2 regions of the Trinickia sp. EG282A genome follow, and region 2 is predicted to be linked to the other one. Evidence: predicted binding sites of a transcription regulator. Region 2 holds the regulator's gene; the other holds the start of a gene.
The links. The regulator LexA, encoded in region 2, represses DNA repair genes until DNA is damaged. The targets are predictions, from matches to a motif close to ACTGTATNNNNATACAGT.

Region 1: AB4Y31_RS26560 (error-prone DNA polymerase) is a predicted target of LexA. The motif match lies at 3,682-3,699, and genes of this name have one in related genera.

The regions. Positions count from the first base shown of each region.
Region 1 covers NZ_JBFRCC010000006.1:8,156-13,838, forward strand. The annotation lists gene AB4Y31_RS26520 (DNA polymerase Y family protein) at 1-19, shown strand, start outside; gene AB4Y31_RS26525 (hypothetical protein) at 163-414, opposite strand; gene infA (translation initiation factor IF-1) at 481-747, shown strand; gene AB4Y31_RS26535 (hypothetical protein) at 1,050-1,340, shown strand; gene AB4Y31_RS26540 (hypothetical protein) at 1,402-1,617, shown strand; gene AB4Y31_RS26545 (hypothetical protein) at 1,679-1,903, opposite strand; gene AB4Y31_RS26550 (cold-shock protein) at 2,097-2,300, opposite strand; gene AB4Y31_RS26555 (SH3 domain-containing protein) at 2,602-3,426, opposite strand; gene AB4Y31_RS26560 (error-prone DNA polymerase) at 3,851-5,683, shown strand, end outside.
Region 2 covers NZ_JBFRCC010000003.1:162,209-167,891, forward strand. The annotation lists gene AB4Y31_RS15150 (sulfate/molybdate ABC transporter ATP-binding protein) at 1-156, opposite strand, end outside; gene cysW (sulfate ABC transporter permease subunit CysW) at 171-1,094, opposite strand; gene cysT (sulfate ABC transporter permease subunit CysT) at 1,091-2,011, opposite strand; gene AB4Y31_RS15165 (sulfate ABC transporter substrate-binding protein) at 2,038-3,078, opposite strand; gene lexA (transcriptional repressor LexA) at 3,302-3,949, shown strand; gene AB4Y31_RS15175 (hypothetical protein) at 3,968-4,306, shown strand; gene AB4Y31_RS15180 (DUF2939 domain-containing protein) at 4,444-5,112, shown strand; gene AB4Y31_RS15185 (universal stress protein) at 5,193-5,683, opposite strand, start outside.

The sequences.
Region 1 (5,683 bases), on a different contig from region 2:
TCATGGGCTTTTTGGATGACCGTCGGTCGGCATCGATACGAAAAGGCCGCGCCCAGTTCAACCGACGCCAACACCATAAGCGAAACCACGGCTCATCGGGGCGTCGCCTCATCGTCGGCACGCATGGCTGCGTTCGGTTACAATACAGCCTTGGCTCGCTGCCTACGGCGCAAATAAGACACGCGTCGGTTGGTCGCGAATCCTCCTTTGACTGATATCGCCCAGTGAGGCCGGCGATAGCAGCGACGTCTGGAGTGCACGCGCCGCTTCCAATCGAACTGGATCGCGGTCGCCACGATTGCCCATCCCCTCGCGCATGGTTCGCCGCTGATCATGGCGGTGTTCGGCACTTCCAGAACGACGGGGCCGCCCATCAAGCCCCATCTTTTCCACTATCGCGAGTGTGTCGATCATCGCTCGCGGCTTCTTCCCCAGCGAGGCATCTAAACCGATGTCCCGCCATTTGAACAGGAACCTTCAATGGCAAAAGAAGAATTGCTCGAACTCGACGGTATCGTTGACGAAGTGCTGCCGGATAACCGCTACCGCGTCACGCTCGACAACGGCGTTGCGGTGGGCGCGTATGCGTCCGGCCGTATGCGCAAGAACCACATCCGCATTCTTGCGGGCGATCGGGTAACGCTGGAACTCTCGGTGTACGACCTGACGAAAGGGCGAATCAATTTTCGCCACAAGGACGAGCGTAGCGGCGGGGCTACACAAAGGACCGCATTTCGCCGTCGTTGAGTGGCAGTACGAAGCGGCCTGCCCGCGTCGCGGGCGCCATCGTGCTACGCGCATGTCCGCGCTCTATTGGCGCCCGAAGGGTCGAAGAACTTTTGCTGTACAAATCCGGCCATGGGCGTAGCATGAACTCGTTGATCGCCTCCGGCCGTTCCTGGTGCCTCCCGAGTCGCCTTTCCAATAGAACCCGGGCCGCTTACTTTCATCGCAGGCAAAACGACTTAACCAATCGTGTGCAGACTGACTTCAGTCGCTCACACTCCGTCTCCGTTCCGCCGCTGGTGATGCGGCCTTAGAGGTGCCGTATGACAACAGGTTTTCGTCTCTACCGGGGGCTGGAGATATATCCGCTGGTCTATCCGCATCGGGCCACCGAGCCCGGGTGCGCGCATAACTACGATGAAGGATTCGACGCCGCCGTACGCATTCAGGAGCCAGGAAGTTCGGAAGGGATGTCGCGTAGCCGGGTATTCAGGCTTGCGGTTGCGCAACCTTTTCAGAACGCAGGCGACGCGCGACGTGCATCGACCGCATATGCGGAGCGCCTCATCGACACCTGCCCTCAGGACACGAACGTCCTCGATCTCGAGTTGTAATTCGATTGTTCGAGACACTCGGCAACGATCGCGACCGCAGGGCAACAGGCAAGGAAAGCAGATGCACGCCCATTCAACGCGATTTATCATCGATCCTACGCCCCGTCGGGCCGACGGCGAGTACATTGCCCACGCCCGCATCAGCGCCAACCGTGCGGACGGCATCCTCTATGACATCGAACTAAGCGGTGATTTGGCGGGATTCGACGTACGCGAAGACGCGATTGCCTATGCAAAAAGCTGGGCACAGGAGTGGCTGGCCGCGCGCTTCGGCTGAACGGCTCACTGCATCGAAAGACGAACCCGTATCGTTAGCTGCACGGACCGATGGCGTCTGATCAGCCGCGCGTATCGATCCAGTCCCGTGCCCATCGGTCTGAATAACCGAGTGCATCTGCTTCGCTGCTGAAATATCCGAGCGAATAAAACTCGTAGAGCGGCGAACCGCAACGGGCATCGGACCGTGTCAGCGTTACGTTCGAGGAGAAGCAGCCGTCAGGCAGACAGTGAGCAGACGGCGAGACGGCATAGCCGCGGTATTGTCTGGTGGCAGAAACTTGCATTGAGACTGAAGGAATTGAGCATGAGTGTAGGACTGCGCCTTCCCGAAAAGGGACGCTGATCTGTTCGGATCGGAGGACAAGCCTCGAGAGGGGAGGATGCAGACTGCGAAGCGCCTTGCTCGACCAAAAAACCGGCCGGGGCGCCGATGCGGCGGGGAGCGTCCGCTGCCGGAGCTGCGGACGCCTGAACGAATTAAAGCGGCTTGATGTTCGATGCCTGAAGACCCTTCGGGCCACGCTTCGTCTCGAAGCTGACCTTCTGGTTCTCAGCCAACGTCTTGAATCCGTTACCCGAGATCTCGGAAAAATGCGCAAACAGGTCGGGGCCGCCCGCGTCAGGAGTGATGAAGCCAAAGCCCTTGGTTTCGTTGAACCATTTGACGGTACCGGTATCCATGATGAATCCCTCAAAAAATAAAATTGATCAATCCCGTCCAGCTTTGCGACGGGGAAGCTTCAAGAGGGAGAAAGAGGACAACGAACTCCGCGCAAATGGCGGACATGAGACGAGCACCAATTGAACTTCCTGAATACTTCAGCCACGCACGATACGCGGATAGTCCGGGCCCGTCAACTGATTTTGCGATGCCAAAGCTCGCGATCTGCCGGACAGATCGATTCGATCGCGCGCGCGATTTCGCTATTGGGCGCCGTCGGTCCGCGGCTGCCCATCCCTTCAGAACGACAGCGAAAGAGCGCTAGTGATTCGACTGCCCCGGAGCTTCCTGGCGTTCCCCGCCACGGCCGCCAGCTTGGACGCCTCGCTCTTCGAAGCGGCCGCCGGGCGCCGCCATGACACCCGGGGCAGGGCCGGGCCGCATTTGCGGGCCGCCCGTCGCACGCGAGGGCGGTTCTCCGGCCTGAACGCCGCGCCCAACCGGAGGCTGAGGTTGAACCTGGGGTCGGGGCTGTGGTTGTGGCTCGACAGCGCGTGGCGACGGCTGCTCCATGGGGCGCGCATATCTGGGCTGAGGTTCACCCTGGGGCGGACCGCCGCGCACCGGAGGCGGGGCCACTCCAGGAGCACGTCCATATGTCGGCGCCTCACGCTCCTCGGGCCGCGGCACCGGCGGTCGGTCGATGTCCCGGCGCTCGGGTGGCCGGACACCGCGCTCCGGCCGTGGATGGTTGGCCCAGCGCTCTTCATCGTGGTACCAGGGCCGATCGCGGTAATGACGGCCCCAATAGGAATCGATCGAGAACGCGACGATAGGCATTCCGATCGTCGCGCCGTAAGTCATGACCGGAACTTCCGTACCCTGGTACGGATAGCTGAGGTACCCACCATAGGCCCATCCGCGCAGGCCGGGCGCGGCGACGTCGCACCAGCTGTAATCCTCGACGCAGCCCAGCACCGTCAGCTCCGAGCCCTCCTGCACCTCAGCGACGATGGGGTAGTCCGGAGCGGCGTAGATGTCGATCGGAGCGTTCGTATAGGCCTGCGTTTGTGCAGGCGCAGTGCCGGATAGCACCAGCAAGCCGACTCCGGCTGCGACGGCTCGAATGGCGAATTGCCTTTGCATGATGTTCCTCCCTGGTCTGATTGGTCTTTGCTGCTTTGGCGAACGGTGTGCGCTTTTTTCTCGTCTGGAGAGGCAGCGCGCGCTTCACCGATTGTTTCGTCTGCGTTAAACAATGAGCAAGTTCCGTGCTTTTACAACGGCTTGCAGCCGCCAAAGATCGGTGGTGTGGGGCTCAGAGACACCGGAAGCGCGATTCCCGGGGAACGGTTGACCCTAAAAATTCCAATTCACCTCAGGCCTTTTGAGGTGTACGATACTGTACGGATATACAGCTTCTTCTTTCGCTTTTTTGATGCCCCTCGAAGTCATTCGCTCGCCGTTGCGGCGAGCCTCGCTGCATGCACGAGGCCGCGATCGCGCCGTGAGGCGGGCGATCCGGCGGTGCTCATGCGGGTTCCTTCATGGGTTGTTCGGATGACGCGCGATGGATACCGTTTTCACCGCGCTGCCGGCCTACGCCGAGCTCTTTTGCTTTTCCAATTTCACGTTCCTGCACGGTGCCTCGCATGCCGAGGAGCTCGCTGAGCGTGCCGCGCAACTGGGCTACGCGGGTCTCGCGATCACCGACGAATGTTCGCTCGCAGGCGTCGTGCGCGCGCACGACGCGGCGAAAGCGGCCAATCTGCCACTCGTCATCGGTTCGTACTTCAAGCTCGTCAACGCCGACGGGTCGCCGGCATTCGGTCTCATCCTGCTTGCGCAGAACCGCGAAGGCTACGGCAACCTCTGCGAGCTCATCACGCTCGCTCGAACGCGTGCGCCGAAGGGCGAGTACCGTCTGACGCCGCAAGACCTCGCCCGGCCGGACAAGCAATACGGTCATTTGCGCGGCATGCCGGACTGCCTCGCGATTCTCGTGCCGGATTTTCCGGCGAAGGAAGCCGCGCTGCACGAGCAGCTTCGATGGCTCGAGGAGGCTTTTCCCACGAGAGCCTGGTGCGGGCTCGTACTACACCAGCGCGCGATGGACGATATCCATCGTGGCGTGATCGAATTCGTCGCCGACGAGTGCGGGGTGCCCGTCGTCGCGCTCGGGCATGTGGTGATGCATGTGCGTTCGCGCAAGCTGCTGCAAGACACGTTGACGGCGGCTCGTCTCGGCAAGCCCGTGCACGAGTGCGGCTACGATCTCGCGCCCAATGCCGAGCAGCATCTGCGTCCGCGTCTGCGTCTCGCCAATCTGTATCCGGCACGCACGCTCGAGGAGACGACGAATATCCTCGCGCGCTGCGCGTTTTCGCTCGACGAGCTTCGCTACGAATACCCTGACGAGCTGGTGCCCGACGGAATGACACCCGCCGCGTATTTGCGGCAAGAAACCTACATCGGCGCGCATCGGCGATTTGGGCAAGGCATTCCGCACGAGGTCCAGCTCCAACTCGAGCACGAGCTCGAGCTGATTGGCGAGCTCCGGTACGAGCCGTACTTCCTGACTGTTTACGACATCGTCCGCTTTGCGAGAAGCCAGGGCATTCTTTGCCAGGGAAGAGGTTCCGCGGCCAACTCGGCGGTCTGTTATTGCCTCGGCGTGACGGAAGTCGATCCGGAACGCGGCAATATGCTTTTCGAGCGCTTCATCAGCAAGGAGCGTGGCGAGCCGCCCGATATCGACGTGGATTTCGAGCATCAGCGTCGCGAGGAGGTCATTCAGTACATCTATTCGAAATATGGCCGGGATCGTGCCGCGATCGCGGCCGCGGTATCGTGCTACCGGCTGCGCGGTGCGCTGCGCGACACGGGCAAGGCGCTTGGCGTCGATCCGCAGATCGTCGATATGGTCGCCAAGTCGCATCAATGGTTCGACGGCAGACACGATTTGCTCAAGCGTTTCGAGGAGTGTGGATTGAATCCCGAAACGCCGCTGATACAAACCTGGGCGACGCTCGCGATTCAATTGCTCGGCTTTCCTCGCCATTTGTCGCAGCATACGGGCGGCTTCGTCATCAGCAAGGGCAAGCTGTCGCGTCTCGTGCCCATCGAGAATGCCGCGATGCCGGAAAGGTCCGTCATCGAATGGGACAAGGACGATCTGGAATCGTTAGGTCTCCTGAAGGTCGACGTGCTCGCGCTCGGCATGCTGTCGGCGATCCGCCGCACGCTCGATTTCGTCTCCGAGAAGCGCTGCGAGCGGTTCGAAATGCAGGACATCCCCCCTGAGGACGCCGCAACCTACGAGATGATCTCGCGCGCTGACACGGTCGGCGTATTCCAGATCGAGTCGCGCGCTCAAATGTCGATGCTGCCGAGGCTTCAGCCG
Region 2 (5,683 bases):
CTCGAGTCCGGCGATCACGCGCAGCAGCGTGGTCTTGCCGCAGCCCGACGGACCGATCAGCGCCGCGAGCTCGCCGCGCGCGAACTCGAGCGATATGCCGTCGAGCGCGACGAAATCGCCGAAACGCTTGTGCAGATTGCGAACGATGATGCTCATTCCAGTACCTTTCGTCAGGGAAGTGTTGCGCTCGCGCCCTCGCCCGCGAGCCGACGCTCGGCGACGAGTTTCACGGCAAGCGTCGCAAGCGCGATCAGCGCAAGCAACGAGGCGACGGCAAATGCGGCCGCGAAGTTGTAGTCGTTGTAGAGAATCTCGACATGCAGCGGCATCGTATCGGTGAAGCCGCGAATGTGCCCGGAGACGACGGAGACGGCGCCGAACTCGCCCATCGCGCGGGCGTTGCAAAGGATCACACCGTAGATGAGCCCCCACTTCACATTCGGCAGCGTCACCCGGCGCCAGATCTGCCAGCCCGACGCGCCGAGTACGCGCGCCGCCTCTTCTTCTTCCTTGCCCTGCGCCTGCATGAGCGGAATGAGCTCGCGCGCGACGAACGGGAACGTGACGAAGATCGTCGCCAGCACGATGCCGGGCACCGCGAAGATGATCTGCAGATCGTGCGCTTGTAGCCACGGGCCGAACCAGCCTTGCGCGCCAAAGAGCAGCACATAGAGCACGCCCGAGATCACGGGCGAGACCGAAAACGGCAAATCGATCAGCGTCGTCAGCAATGCGCGGCCGCGAAATTCGAATTTCGCGATGGCCCACGATGCGGCGAGGCCGAAGACGAGATTGAGCGGCACCGCGATTACCGCCACGGTCAGCGTGAGCGCGATGGCGGCGCGCGCGTCGGGCTCGGCGAGCGCCTCGAAGTAGTACGCGACGCCCTTGCTGAACGCCTCGCTGAACACGGCCACGAGCGGCACGACGAGAAAGAGCGCGAGAAACGCGAGCGCAATGCCCGTCAACGCCCAGCGCGCGACGCTCGCGCTTGCCCCGGCGCGACGGCGAGCAGTCGAGGAGGTCGCGCCACTCGAGCGGGCGCTGGCTTGCCCGGCCCCGCTCGTTTCGATCGGAACGGCGATGCGGCTCATCCGATCGCTCCCTGCCCGGCCGTCGGCGCCGAACGCGGCGCGGTGCTCGCGCTGCTCGCGCTGCTCGCCCTGCCCCTGCCCCTGCCGTTGCGGCTCGTGCGGCGTTGCCAATGCCATTGCAGCGCGTTGATCGCGAAGAGCATCGCGAAAGAAGCGACCAACATCGCGACGGCGAGCGCCGTCGCGCCGGCATAGTCGTACTGCTCGAGCTTCGTGATGATGAGCAGCGATGCGACCTCGGATTTCATCGGGATGTTGCCGGCGATGAAGATGACCGAGCCGTATTCGCCGAGCGCGCGGGCGAACGCAAGGGCGACGCCGGTCGACAGCGCCGGCGCCAACGCGGGCAGCACGATACGCGCAAACGTCTGCCACGACGAGGCGCCGAGGCAGGCCGCCGCTTCCTCCTGCGCGTGCTCGAAATCCTGCAGCACAGGCTCGACGGTACGCACGACGAACGGCAGCCCGACGAACGTCAGCGCGACGAGGACCCCGAGCGGCGTGAAGGCCACTTTCAGCCCGAGCGGCGCGAGCCAACGGCCGATCCATCCGTGCTGATCGTAGATGGCGGCGAGCGCGATGCCTGCGACGGACGTCGGCAGCGCGAACGGCAAATCGACGATCGCATCGACGAGGCGCTTGCCGGGAAACGGGTACCGCACGAGAACCCAGGCGACGAGCAGGCCGAAGACCCCGTTCACGAGGGCCGCGATCGCGCCGGCGCCGAACGTCAGCCGATAAGAGGCCAGCACGCGCGGGGAAGCCACGGCCGCGACGAACTGCGTCCAGTCGAGCGTCGAGGCCTTCAGGAACGCGGCCGCGAGCGGGATCAACACCACCAGGCCCAGGTAAGCCAGCGTGATGCCTAGCGTCATGCCGAAGCCGGGCAATACGCCGGGCCTGCGAAAAGCGAACATCGTCGATGCCTTTCAGTCGTTGAGCTTCAGTGAGGCTGATAAATCGAGTCGAACGTGCCGCCGTCGGCGAAATGCACCTTCTGGGCATTGGCCCAGCCGCCGAAGGCCGTGTCGACCGTGTAGAGCTTCAGCTTCGGAAACTTCGCCGTGAGCTCGGCAGGCACGTTCGCCGATCGCGGCCGGTAGAAGTTGGCCGCGGCGATCTTTTGTCCCTCGTCGCTGTAGAGGAAGCGCAAATAGGCTTCGGCCACTTTGCGCGTCCCCCGTTTATCGACGACCCCGTCGACGACGGCGACGGGTGGTTCCGCGAGAATGCTCACTGACGGAACGACGATCTCGAACTTGTCCGCGCCGAATTCCTTCTGCGCGAGAAATGCCTCGTTCTCCCATGCGATCAGAACGTCGCCCAGCTCGCGCTGCACGAAGCTCGTCGTGGCGCCGCGCGCGCCGGAATCGAGCACGCCGGCATTGCGATAAAGCTGCGCGACGAAGTCTTTCGCCTTCTGCTCGTTGCCGCCCGGACGGTTGACCGCGTAGACCCACGCGGCGAGGTAGTTCCAGCGCGCGCCGCCGGAAGTTTTCGGATTCGGCGTGACAATCGAAACGCCGGGCTTCACGAGATCGTCCCAGTCCTTGATGCGCTTCGGATTGCCGTGCCGCACGAGAAAGACGATCGTCGAGGTGTATGGCGCCGCGTTGTTGGGCAGACGCTTTTGCCAGTCACGCGCGAGGAGCCCCTTACTCGCCAGCGCATCGATGTCGTAGGCGAGCGCCAGCGTGACGACGTCGGCCTGCAGTCCCGCGAGGACCGAGCGCGCCTGCGCGCCCGAGCCGCCATGGGACTGACGAATCGAGACGCCCTCGCCCGTGCTCGCTTTCCATTGCTCGGCGAATGCCTTGTCGACTGCCTGATAGAGCTCGCGGGTGGGATCGTAGGAAACGTTCAGCAGCGTAGTCTCCGCTTGCGCCTCGGCGGCAAACCCCAACATCGCCGCGGCCGCGCCGGCCACCATGCCGCCAAGCAGGCGCCGCCGCTTGCCCGACCACTCGCTTCCCCTTTCCACCATTTCTTCTGACTCCTGGCCGCATTGCATCAATTTTGAATGACGAGCTAGTCTAGCCACGCGCCCTTATGATCCAAACGAAGGATTTCGAATTCCTTTATATGAAAAACAGATAAGAAGGTCGCGGCGGCGCGAAGGCGTCGTCCAAAAAAGGGGGACGTGCCACTTGTGTTCCGCCGAATACTGTATAAAAATACAGACACCTGTCTATTCATACAGTGTCGCCATGACCAAACTCACCGCACGACAGCAGCAGGTATTCGATTTGATCCGCCAGTCGATCGAGCAGAGCGGGTACCCGCCAACGCGAGCCGAGATCGCCGCGGCACTCGGCTTCAGCTCGGCGAATTCGGCGGAGGAGCATCTGCGCGCACTCGCTCGAAAAGGGGTGATCGAGCTGGCGGCGGGCGCTTCGCGAGGAATTCGGCTGCTGGCGTCGGACGATGCGCCGCGGCAGCTGACGCTCCCGCATGCGGCATTGATGCAGCTCTCGCTGCCGCTCGTCGGCCGCGTCGCGGCAGGCAGCCCGATCCTCGCGCAGGAGCACATCTCGCAACATTACGCATGCGATCCCGCGCTCTTTTCGAGCAAGCCCGACTACCTGCTAAAAGTGCGAGGGCTTTCGATGCGCGACGCGGGAATCCTAGACGGCGATCTGCTCGCCGTGCAAAAGCGAACCGAGGCGAAAGACGGCCAGATCGTCGTAGCCCGCCTCGGGGACGACGTCACCGTCAAGCGCTTCAAGCGCCGGTCGAACGGCGTCGAGCTGATTGCGGAGAATCCCGACTACGAAAATATTTTCGTCCAGGCCGGCAGCGCGGAGTTCGCGCTCGAAGGCATCGCCGTCGGCCTCATCCGTCCCACCGAATTCTGAACGCCCAAGGGAATTACCATGGACCGCCTCGCCCGCCTCATGCCGTTTCGCCGCTTCGGCCGCCTGCGCCACTTGCGCAGTCTGGTGCCATGTCCGCCGCTCGAAGCGGCGCCCGCAGCGGATGCGAGCCGGCACAGCACGCTTGCCCTCGACGAGCGGCCCTCATCGATGCCGGCTTTCGCGCGTGTCTCGCTCAACAGCGCGTTACATGCTCAACCGGCGCAGCGGGCGCCGGTACGGGTCTATCATGGCGCGTCGCGCGTGATTCTCGTCGGCACGATCGACGCCGTTTGCCGAATGATCGACCGCTGTATCGACGAAGAACGCGCAGGGATGCGCGCGGCGCGGCTCGGCTGATACCGCCGCGCGATTTCGTTGGGGAAGGGCGCGACTTCGAGAGTCAGCCGGACATTCGGTCATCGAGCGACGCCAGGACCGGGAAACGTTTTGCCACATCGCCGGTCCATCGGGTTTCGCTCTGCTTACTCAAGGAAATGCGCCCAGTGACGACAAATGACAGACCCAATCGTGCACGCGGCAAGCCGCTCGCCGCCGTCGCGATCGTAATCGCGGCGATTGTCGTATTCGCCATCCTCGCGTACATCTACGCCACCCCCTACCTCGTTCTCGACCGCTTGAAGCAAGCCGCCGATGCACGCGATGCCGAAACGGTCGACCGCTACGTCGACTATCCGGCGCTGCGTGCGAGCCTCAAGCAGCAGTTGTCGCAATTGCTGTCCCGACGCGTGGAATCGCAAAAGCGCGAGCATCCGCTCGCCGCATTCGGCGCACTCGTAGGCATGGCGTTGATTGGTCCGCTCGTCGACAACTATGCGACGCCTGAAGGCGTCGCAGCGCTACTGAACGGCATGCCGCCGCGCGGCGAGCCGAGCGAGGCGCTCTCGCCGCCCGCTCCGCCAACGGCACCGTCCGCTGGTAAGTCCGCTGCCGCGCCCGCTGCGCCGCCGTCGAGCCAAGCGACCCCAGCGCCGGCAGAGAACGCCCCGGCTGCGCCGAAGCGCGTCGGAGCACACTATCGCGGCATCGACGAATTTGTCGTCACCTATCGGCATGACGCCGCGAGCGCACCGTATAGCGTGATCCTGCGCCGCGATGGGTGGTTTTCCTGGAGACTCTCGGCGGTCGATCTGAACCAGCAATAGCCGAGGCGGCGTCGCTCGACGCTAAGCCGCCGCTTGCTGCTCGATAGATAGGACGCCGCACGCGCCTTGTCGGGCCTGCCCTATGTCTCGCTGCCGGCCTTGGCTGACGTCTGCGCGGCCGACGGGCTGACAGCCAGCGGTTCTGTTTCGTGCGCCGTCGAAACGGCCACGAGAATGCTGCACGAGACGCGATCGAGCAATTGCGTGTTCCCCGCGCCCATCCACCATCGCGACAACCCGCTGCGCGCGCGGTGGCCGACCACGACGAGGTCGGCCTTCAACTCCTCCGCGAGCCGTGCAATCTCGTCGATAGGGTGCCCGAACGCAAAATGACCGTGCGCCGTCACGCCGCGCTCGGTCAGCCAGTCGACCCCTTCCTGAAGAATCTCGCGGGCGGCGTCCTCGAAGCGTCCGCAGGCGACATCGGTCAAGAGGCCCGCGCTTTGCGCGATGCTCGTGCGCATATCCACGACTGAAAGGAGATGCGTCTCCGCCTGTAGATCGAGCGCGAGATTGGCGCCACAGCGCAATGCCTTGCGACCTTCGCGGGTGCCGTCGTAACACAGCAGAA